Linked DNA regions of Chroococcidiopsis sp. TS-821. The protein of the gene in region 1 interacts with the protein of each later gene in a pairwise test. Links are inferred from orthologs where the notes say so. Each region holds a gene or a part of one and is shown in the gene's direction. Other genes may lie near its edges.

What was found. The genes of interacting proteins can lie anywhere in the genome.
Region 2: the proteins of B1A85_RS08960 (region 1) and sfsA interact in binary tests that used the Escherichia coli proteins (3 or more experiments, as listed by UniProt). The link is inferred for Chroococcidiopsis sp. TS-821 from one-to-one orthologs.
Region 3: the proteins of B1A85_RS08960 (region 1) and B1A85_RS04155 interact in binary tests that used the Escherichia coli proteins (3 or more experiments, as listed by UniProt). The link is inferred for Chroococcidiopsis sp. TS-821 from one-to-one orthologs.

The regions. Positions count from the first base shown.
Region 1 is NZ_MVDI01000002.1:304,864-307,829, reverse strand. The notes cover bases 26-2,966. They hold B1A85_RS08960 (glutamate-5-semialdehyde dehydrogenase), read left to right. Parts: upstream 26-814; coding sequence 815-2,119; downstream 2,120-2,966. Other genes in these bases: B1A85_RS08955 (isochorismate synthase MenF), read right to left, coding at 2,111-2,966; B1A85_RS08965 (M48 family metalloprotease), read right to left, coding at 26-469. In the rest of the region: more of B1A85_RS08965, read right to left, coding at 1-25. UniProt on the Escherichia coli protein: Catalyzes the NADPH-dependent reduction of L-glutamate 5-phosphate into L-glutamate 5-semialdehyde and phosphate. The product spontaneously undergoes cyclization to form 1-pyrroline-5-carboxylate.
Region 2 is NZ_MVDI01000009.1:122,209-125,160, reverse strand. What follows is about bases 12-2,938. They hold sfsA (DNA/RNA nuclease SfsA), read left to right. Parts: upstream 12-1,083; coding sequence 1,084-1,794; downstream 1,795-2,938. Other genes in these bases: B1A85_RS19105 (serine/threonine-protein kinase), read right to left, coding at 1,849-2,938; B1A85_RS19115 (cupin), read left to right, coding at 441-887; B1A85_RS19120 (glucose-6-phosphate isomerase), read left to right, coding at 12-118. Outside these bases: more of B1A85_RS19120, read left to right, coding at 1-11; more of B1A85_RS19105, read right to left, coding at 2,939-2,952. UniProt on the Escherichia coli protein: Binds to DNA non-specifically. Could be a regulatory factor involved in maltose metabolism.
Region 3 is NZ_MVDI01000001.1:883,505-886,318, forward strand. The notes cover bases 12-2,800. They hold B1A85_RS04155 (sulfate/molybdate ABC transporter ATP-binding protein), read left to right. Parts: upstream 12-792; coding sequence 793-1,809; downstream 1,810-2,800. Other genes in these bases: chlP (geranylgeranyl reductase), read right to left, coding at 12-225; B1A85_RS04160 (ABC transporter substrate-binding protein), read left to right, coding at 1,896-2,800. Also shown: more of chlP, read right to left, coding at 1-11; more of B1A85_RS04160, read left to right, coding at 2,801-2,814. UniProt on the Escherichia coli protein: Part of the ABC transporter complex CysAWTP involved in sulfate/thiosulfate import. Responsible for energy coupling to the transport system.

The DNA.
Region 1 (2,966 bases):
TGCCAGTAATCGCAATATTTAATCCATTCACCGGATCTTCGCTACTCAGGATGAATGTCAGTGCTAAAAATAAGACAAACACCATTCCTAAAAGCAAAGTTATCGTTACGCCGGATGCTAGCGTTAAATTACTAGCAACACCTGCTACAGCAAGTTTAATACCTGCTTGGGCAGCACGTTTGGGTTTGCTGTGTTTGACATTGTTTAAAGACTCAAGCGCAAGTTTTGCCCATTTTTGGGCTTCTGGGTTGGGGTGGGTAGAGAGTTGTTTTGCTAGCGCGATCGCTTGTTGGCTTTGGTGTGTTTTTTGGTACGCTTTGACTAACCAAAATTGTGCTTGTAGATAGTATTTACTGTTATGGTCGATACTGCTGTTGCAATAGTTTTCTAGTATTTCTACTGCTTCGCGGTAACGTTGTTGTTGATAGGCTTCTATAGCAGTTTGTAATAATTCAAATTGAAGAGACATAAATTCGCCTCTATACGTTCTTGTCTTTATATATACCCACAACTTCAACGTTATATAGAATGAATTCGGGGAATTTTGATGAAGATTGTGTAAATTAAGACATTTAACAAGAGATTAAGGTACAGAGAATGTAGAGGCAAAAGGTCGCAAGTAAGAGGTAGGAAGTAAAACCCTCTCAAGTAAAAAAAATTTAGCTGGCGATGCACAAGCCACAAATACAAGGTATCCTTACTCTCATCTCACGTTTTAAGTGTGGTTTCCTTCCGCCTTCCTTCAATTAATCTAAAATTCCCATTTGGAGCAGTGATTGATAGGATCGTAGAGCAGTCATTAGTGTGAGTTTTTATGACTACTCAAATTGACCTTCCTTTAACTGCGATCGCCCGCAAAACTCGTGACTGCGCGCAAACATTGGCAGTTTTATCTACTGAAAAGAAGAATCAGGCGATTGAGGCGATCGCGCAAGCGTTAGAATCGGCGGCGGATGAAATATTAGCGGCGAATGCGGCGGATTGTGCGGCGGCTACACAAGAGGGAATTCCAAAACCTTTGTATCATCGGTTGAAGTTAGATCGGGCAAAGTTGCAAAGTGCGATCGCCGGAGTTCGCGATGTTGGGAAACTTGCCGATCCGGTAGGGGAAGTGCAGATTCACCGTCAGCTTGACGAGGGTTTGATTCTCAAGCGCGTCACTTGCCCTTTGGGCGTGTTGGGAGTGATTTTTGAAGCTCGTCCTGACGCAGCGATTCAAATTTCGGCTTTGGCGATAAAATCAGGCAATGGCGTGATTCTCAAAGGTGGTAAAGAAGCCCTTCGCTCGTGTGAGGCAATTGTGAAAGCGATTCATCTTGGATTATCGCAAACTGCAATTAGTCCTGATGCTGTGCAGCTACTCACTACCCGCGAAGCAACTTTAGAATTACTGCAACTCGATCAATTCGTTGATTTGATTATTCCTAGAGGTTCTAATTCGTTTGTGCGCTTTGTGCAGGAAAATACGCGCATTCCGGTGTTAGGTCATGCGGATGGTATTTGTCATCTTTATGTTGACCGCGCAGCAGATTTAAGTCAAGCAGTGGCAATTACTGTAGACTCGAAAACGCAGTATCCAGCGGCGTGTAACGCGATTGAAACCTTGTTAGTCCATGAAGCGATCGCACCTGCATTTTTAACGCTTGTCGCCCCAGCTTTGCAACAGTACAACGTTGAGTTACGCGGCGATGCTAGAACTCGTGAAATTCTAGACGATATTACACCGGCAACGGAAGCTGATTGGTCAACGGAATACAGCGATTTAATCTTATCGATTAAAGTTGTCGATTCTTTAATAGAGGCGATCGCGCATATTAATGAGTATGGTTCGGGACATACAGATGCGATCGTCACCGAGAATGCAGATGCAGCAGCGACTTTCCTCTCGCAAGTCAACGCGGCTGGCGTGTTTCATAATTGTTCGACGCGCTTTGCCGATGGTTTCCGTTACGGCTTTGGTGCTGAGGTCGGAATTAGTACGCAAAAAATGCCCCCACGCGGACCTGTGGGCTTAGAAGGTTTGGTAACTTACAAATATCAACTTGTGGGGAATGGACACATTGTTGCAACTTACAGCGGTGACAATGCCAAACCGTTTGCGCACAAAGATCTAGACTAAAGCTTTGAGCAATGCTTGAAGTTTGAGTTGAATTTCTGCAACTTCGCGATCGGGATTAGAACCAGCAACGATACCTGCGCCTGCATAAAGTTTAGCGCGATCGCGATCGAGCATGGCTGAACGAATGCCGACAATAAACTCGCTGTTTCCTTGCGCATCTAACCACCCTATAGGCGCAGCGTATAAGCCGCGTTCAAAGGTTTCATAATCTCGAATTTTCGTGCAAGCCGCATCGCGCGAGACACCTGCTACCGCTGGCGTAGGATGTAACGCCGCAACGATTTCTAGCGGGTGAACGTGCGTTGGCAGTTGGGCTTGAATTGGCGTCCACAAGTGCTGAATATTAGTAAGTTGCCGCAGTCGCGGCGGTAAGATTTGCGGTGTAATTTCCAATTGATCCAAGCACTGGGTAATAAAATCACTGACAACGCGATGTTCGTGTCTTTCTTTGGCGCTTGTCAGTAAGCTATTGGCTAGTATGGTATCTTCAGCTAAAGTTTTACCGCGCGGTGCCGATCCTGCGAGGGCGTCAGTGCTTAACTGTTGGTTGTGGATACTAATTAAACGTTCTGGGCTAGCACCAATAAAGTTTTGCCCTTTACCGTTACTGATAGCAAAGATGTAGCATCCTGGATGAATCGTGCGTAAGTTGTCAAGCGATCGCCACAAGTCTATAGGTTTTGCATACGTCACGTCGAGAGGATGCGCTAAAACAATTTTCTGGAAATAACTCGACTCGATTAACTCTAGGCAAGATATAATCGATTTTTTAAAATTCTTAATATTTTGTTCTTTGTTGCAGATGATTGAATTAGTGTTATTGATTGCAGTTAATGTGTGTTTTAAG
Region 2 (2,952 bases), on another replicon or contig:
AACTGACCAAGTTGAGACTATTTATAAAATCTTGCGTCACCTCTATGCAAACAAACGCGGTGTAATTCTCAACGGTAACTTCGGCGAGCCTGGTAGTTTAACGGTGACAGTTAATTAGGAGCAGAGGTCGGAGGTCAGGGTAATAGAAAATTTAAACCCCAATTGACAAAGCTTAGCGAATAAAATCGCCGCAGTCGCAAGTCACTTTTGGTTCTAGAGGAGGACTATATCAAGTAATTTGTAATTCGTAGTTCGTAATTACTGCGCAAGATACCTATGGTTCATAGAGGAGGGTTATATTAAGAAGTCTGCTCTTTGAACCCTGTGCTCTGACATCTCACTCCATACCATACTTTGGTCACTTTTGTTCATTTGTAACAACTGTTTATAAAAAAGTGGCATAAACTTGAAAGGAAGTTTTGAAATCGATGGGTGCTGGTATGAGTTCGGTCAGGGGTGTCGAAATTCGTCTGCTATCAGCAGTAAAAGGGGGTATGACTGAATTTTATACCCCTCAGTCAAGTCACGAAACAATGCTGGTACAGATTCCACCAAATACAATTGACGATCTTTTTGTTCATAAAACACAAACTGACCAACTATTGGTAGTCAAAGGAAGTTTTGTATTAGTGGTGTTAGTGAATCGCCGTTATCAATACATACCCTTGAGCGATCGCAAACCTACGGTAGTCAAAATACCCCCAGGCGTATTGCACGGAGCAATAAATTTATCTCCTGAACCTTGCGTATTAGTCAATGCAGTATTGCGTCATCATCCTGCAGCTGATAAAGACTACCAACCGCACAAACCACCGTTTCCGTATGATATCGAAGCAGCAAAGGCAGTTTTAGCAAGAGATGCACAAGCAGATCGGGCGATCGCATAGAAATTCAGGAATTAGTTAAATCACCCAGGTGCAGCCTTTTCATAGGGTAGGAAAAAAAGAGAGTAAATCAAATCGCGTTAGCTATTATACCGTTTCACTTTAAAGTTAATACAAATAGGAAGCTTCAGGAGAAATGATTTGTAGTTTTCATTTAGTGAAATGGTATTACAGTAGTAACGTGGCTCTTGTTTAATTAATGATTCTTTACCGCTATCCAACGTTGTATCCTGGTGTGTTGCTGAAACGCTACAAGCGGTTTTTTGCTGATATTCAGTTGGAATCTGGTGAAGTTGTTACAGCGCATTGTCCAAATACTGGACCAATGACAGGAATTAGTCAACCTGGTAGTACTGTACAGGTATCTTATAGCGACAATCCAAAGCGATCGCTGAAGTACACCTGGGAAATGATTCTCGTCAACGACAATGAGCCTACTTGGGTAGGTGTGAATACAAGTTTACCGAATCGGATTGTCAAGTTAGCCCTAGAACAAAATTTGTTTCCTCAATTGGGAAGTTACGACCAAATTCGCTTTGAAGTTCCCTACGGTATAGACACCAAAAGTCGCGTCGATTTTGTGTTGACGGGCGATCGCACAACATACATCGAAGTCAAAAGTACCACTTGGGTAAACTGGCGAACCGCGTTATTTCCTGACACAGAAACAACACGCGGACAAAAACATTTACGCGAACTTACCGCATTAATACCAGCAAGTGATGCAGTGATGTTGTACTTTATCAATCGCGGTGATTGTACCGCGTTTGCACCTGGAGATAGCGCCGATCCAATTTACGGTCAACTATTGCGCGCAGCGATCGCATTAGGTTTAAAAGTACTACCGTGTCGCTTCAACATTACCCCCGAAAGTATCGAGTATTTAGGATTAGCTGAACTAAAAATCTAAACTCAAGTTGTCCATCATTAAACAAACACCAATTACCTGTTACCTATTACCACTTTAGAAAAGAGTTGAAAGTAAAAACAGGATTCCCAAGTGCCAAACGACAAGGTTAACAGCAATTCCTGTTGTAATTCCGGCGATCGCCCAGCGTTCTTGATACTTTTGAAAGTGTTCAATACTTTCCCAACGGCGACTTTTCCACGCCCATTCATTACCTTTAACACCAAGGGCGATCGCCATCCAAAATCCAAATAGCGGAACCCACGCCAACAGCCCTATCCACACGCGATTCGCGACTAACCAAAATGGTGCAAGTAAAAAAGCGCCCCAGTTCCAGCCTTGAATTTCTGCGGGTACAGTTATCGATGCATTAAATAAACCACCCTGACCAGAGTTATTTACTAAAGTAGTTGCATTAAGCACAATGTCTGATTCTAAAGCAGCTAGCGCTTGACGCGCACAACCAAATCGTTTTTCTAGTGCAGGTTCAGTCATTTTCTGCAACCAACTCACCAAACTAGGACTACAATTTACCAATTCTGCAAATTGCAGTTGTAAGTTATGTTGCGGCAATTCTGCGGGCGTTATCCCAGTAAGTAAATGAATTAAAGTTGCACCCAAAGCATACAAATCCGACGCAGGAATGGCTTTACCGCCAAATTGTTCTAGTGGTGTATAACCATAAGTTCCAATAATTGTGAAAGTTGCGCCTGGCGATACAGTTTGATCTTGAACTCCACCAAAATCAACTAAATAAACTTTATTGTCATCACCCCAAATTAAATTACTCGGTTTGATATCGCGATGAATGACTGGCGGATGTAACTCGTGGAGGTATGCCAAAATATCTAATACCTGTGTTGCAAGTTGGCGGATTTGTGCTTCACTCCAACGTTGTTGCAGTAAATGTGCGACTGATCTACCAGGAATGTACTCTTGAACGAGAACATAAGCAGATGCTTGCGGTTCCAACCAAAACTCATCTCGATATCTTGGAATTTGCGGATGATTCAACTGCTGAAGTACCTGGGCTTGACGTTCAAAGAGTTTTAACTCTTCCCAGTGTGTAGCTTTTGTGAAAGTTAGTAGTTTAATAACGACAAGCGTTGTTGGTCGTGTCGCCAGATCGACTGCTAGCCAAGTTTGCTTGAGTAGCGAATC
Region 3 (2,814 bases), on another replicon or contig:
GCGGTTTGAGGGGGAAATCATCTTCATCTTCCGCACTTGACGGTCAATAATCTGCGGCGGTAGATCGAATTCACTCACCATACACAGCGGAATTGCTCCGCCACATGGTTTGGCGTTGTCTAGCTTGCGTTCAAACAAATATGTTTCAATTCCAGCTTTTGCCAAGGTTTCGGCGGCTGAAGAACCAGCTGGACCTGAGCCTACAACAGCAACCCGTAGTGTCAAAGGTCTTCTCCCAATCTTCATGAGCTAGAAAAGCATCGTATCACGGACTTTTGGCTTGCTCAGCGACTTTTTGTGAAGATGTGACTGAAATGCAACAGACCTTAATATTTTGATACTTAAGATGAGTTCGGTAAAAATAAACATAACTTAAGGGCTGGTAATTGGTAACTGGTAATTGGTCAACCAGATATTTATTGCCGATTACTTGTTACACAACATTTGTTGTGTCTGATATTTAATTATGCCCACCTATCTTATATACAGGGGTCGGGGACGTGAAACACCTATATCTTCTCCTCAAATCGGCAATCTCTGGTTTTATAAAAATCTGTATTTTATGTAACAAAAATATTGATCGACATGAAATCTTTACATTAAAACTAAGATCTTGTAAAGATACAAAACGCAACAAGTAAAGCTTTATATGATATAAAACTACAGTAACCCCATCAAAAAACCGGAGATTAGCTCTCAGTTCAAAAGCTGAATCTAGCTTTATAGACATTCAGTAGAAACTTTCCAGCTTAGTGCATCATCACCATATATTTCCTCCAGAGGTTGCTCACCGTGGGTATTGTAGTTGAAAACGTATCAAAGCAGTTTGGCAGTTTTCGGGCTGTTGACGATGTCAGCCTAGAAATCAAATCGGGTTCGTTAGTAGCGTTACTCGGACCATCAGGTTCGGGTAAGTCTACGTTATTGCGATTGATTGCTGGTTTAGAACTACCCGATAGCGGCAAAATTTGGCTGACAGGTAAAGATGCGACCTATCAAAGCGTGCAAGAACGCAATATTGGATTTGTGTTTCAGCACTATGCACTCTTTAAGCACATGAGCGTGCGACAAAACATTGCTTTTGCTTTAGAAATTCGCAAAACACCGAAAGCAAAAATTAAAGCCCGAGTAGACGAATTACTTGAACTGGTGCAACTAAGTGCTTTAGGAAATCGCTATCCCTCACAACTATCGGGTGGTCAAAGACAACGCGTTGCTTTAGCACGGGCGCTAGCAGTGCAGCCGCAAGTACTTCTCCTCGACGAACCATTTGGCGCCCTCGACGCCAAAGTCCGCAAAGATTTACGCGCTTGGTTGCGCAAATTGCATGATGAAGTTCACGTAACCACCGTATTCGTGACGCACGACCAAGAAGAAGCGATGGAAGTTTCGGATGAAATCGTGGTGATGAATAAAGGTCGCGTCGAGCAAATCGGTACGCCAGCAGAAATTTACGATCATCCGGCGACGGCGTTTGTCATGAGCTTTATTGGACCAGTGAATGTGCTACCAAGTACATCGCATATTTTTCAAGGTAACGGGTTTGAATCTACACATCCAGAAATGTTCTTGCGTCCGCAAGACGTGATTGTACAACGCGAGCAAAATGGTACAACGGTATCCGCACGGGTCAGTCGGATTATTCACCTAGGTTGGGAAATTCAAGCCGAATTGACATTAGATGACGGACAGGTAGTTACAGCACACTTAAGTCGCGATCGCTTTGATGAATTACAACTGCAACCGCAAGAAAAAGTTTACGTAAAACCCAAAGATGCCAAATCATTTCCGCTATACTATTCAATTTAGTTACTAGCCGTTAGCTTATCCGCAGGGGGAACCAAGTTACAGCTTGCGACTCATAGCTAATGGTTGCTCTAGGATAGTCAAACGTTATGAATTGGTTGGTATCTCGCAAGCGCTTGTGGTCGCTAGGAAAATTTATCGGGCTATCGCTGTTGTGCTGCTTTTTGGTTATTAGTTGTAACAACCCGCAGCCAGGAACAAATTCTTCAACAGTCAATACAACCGCTGGAAATAGCGCCCGCTTAGTTGTTGGTACAACACTCAGACCGCGTACGCTCGACCCCGCCGATAATTATGAACTAGCAGGTTCTAATGTTATGACGAGTTTGAGCGATCGCCTGTACACGTACGAGATTGGTACAGGTGAATTAGTGCCTCAACTCGCAACTGCTTTACCGCAAGTGAGTGCAGATGGATTAACCTATACAATTCCTGTACGTCAAGGCGTCGTATTCCATGACGGTACTGCCTTTAATGCCGAAGCAATGGCATTTTCGCTCAATCGTTTTATTCAAAACGGCGGAAAACCAGCCTCTTTGTTATCGGATGTCGTCGATTCGGTACAAGCGTCAGGAGAATACGAACTCACAATTAGACTCAAAAATGCTTTTGCCCCGTTTCCTTCGTTACTCGCGTTTCCCGGATTGTGCGCGGTATCGCCGCAAGCTTACGAAATTGGTACAGGAAAATTTAAACCGCGCGAGTTTGTGGGAACAGGTCCTTATCGCTTAGTCCAGTTCACGCCGAATTTGATTCGGATGGATGTGTTCGATCGGTACTGGGGCGAAAAACCGGCAAATCAGGGTATCGACTTTCAGATTTTGTCGAGTTCGGCAAACTTATTTAATTCTTTCCGCACGGGTCAAGTCGATATCGCGTATCAAACCTTTGACCCAGAACAAGTGCAGAGTTTAAAACAGCAAGCGCAGTCTAACGGTTGGCAGGCACTAGAAGAAAAAAGTAATGTAGTTACACATTTAGGCTTAAATGCTAAGCAGCAACCATTAG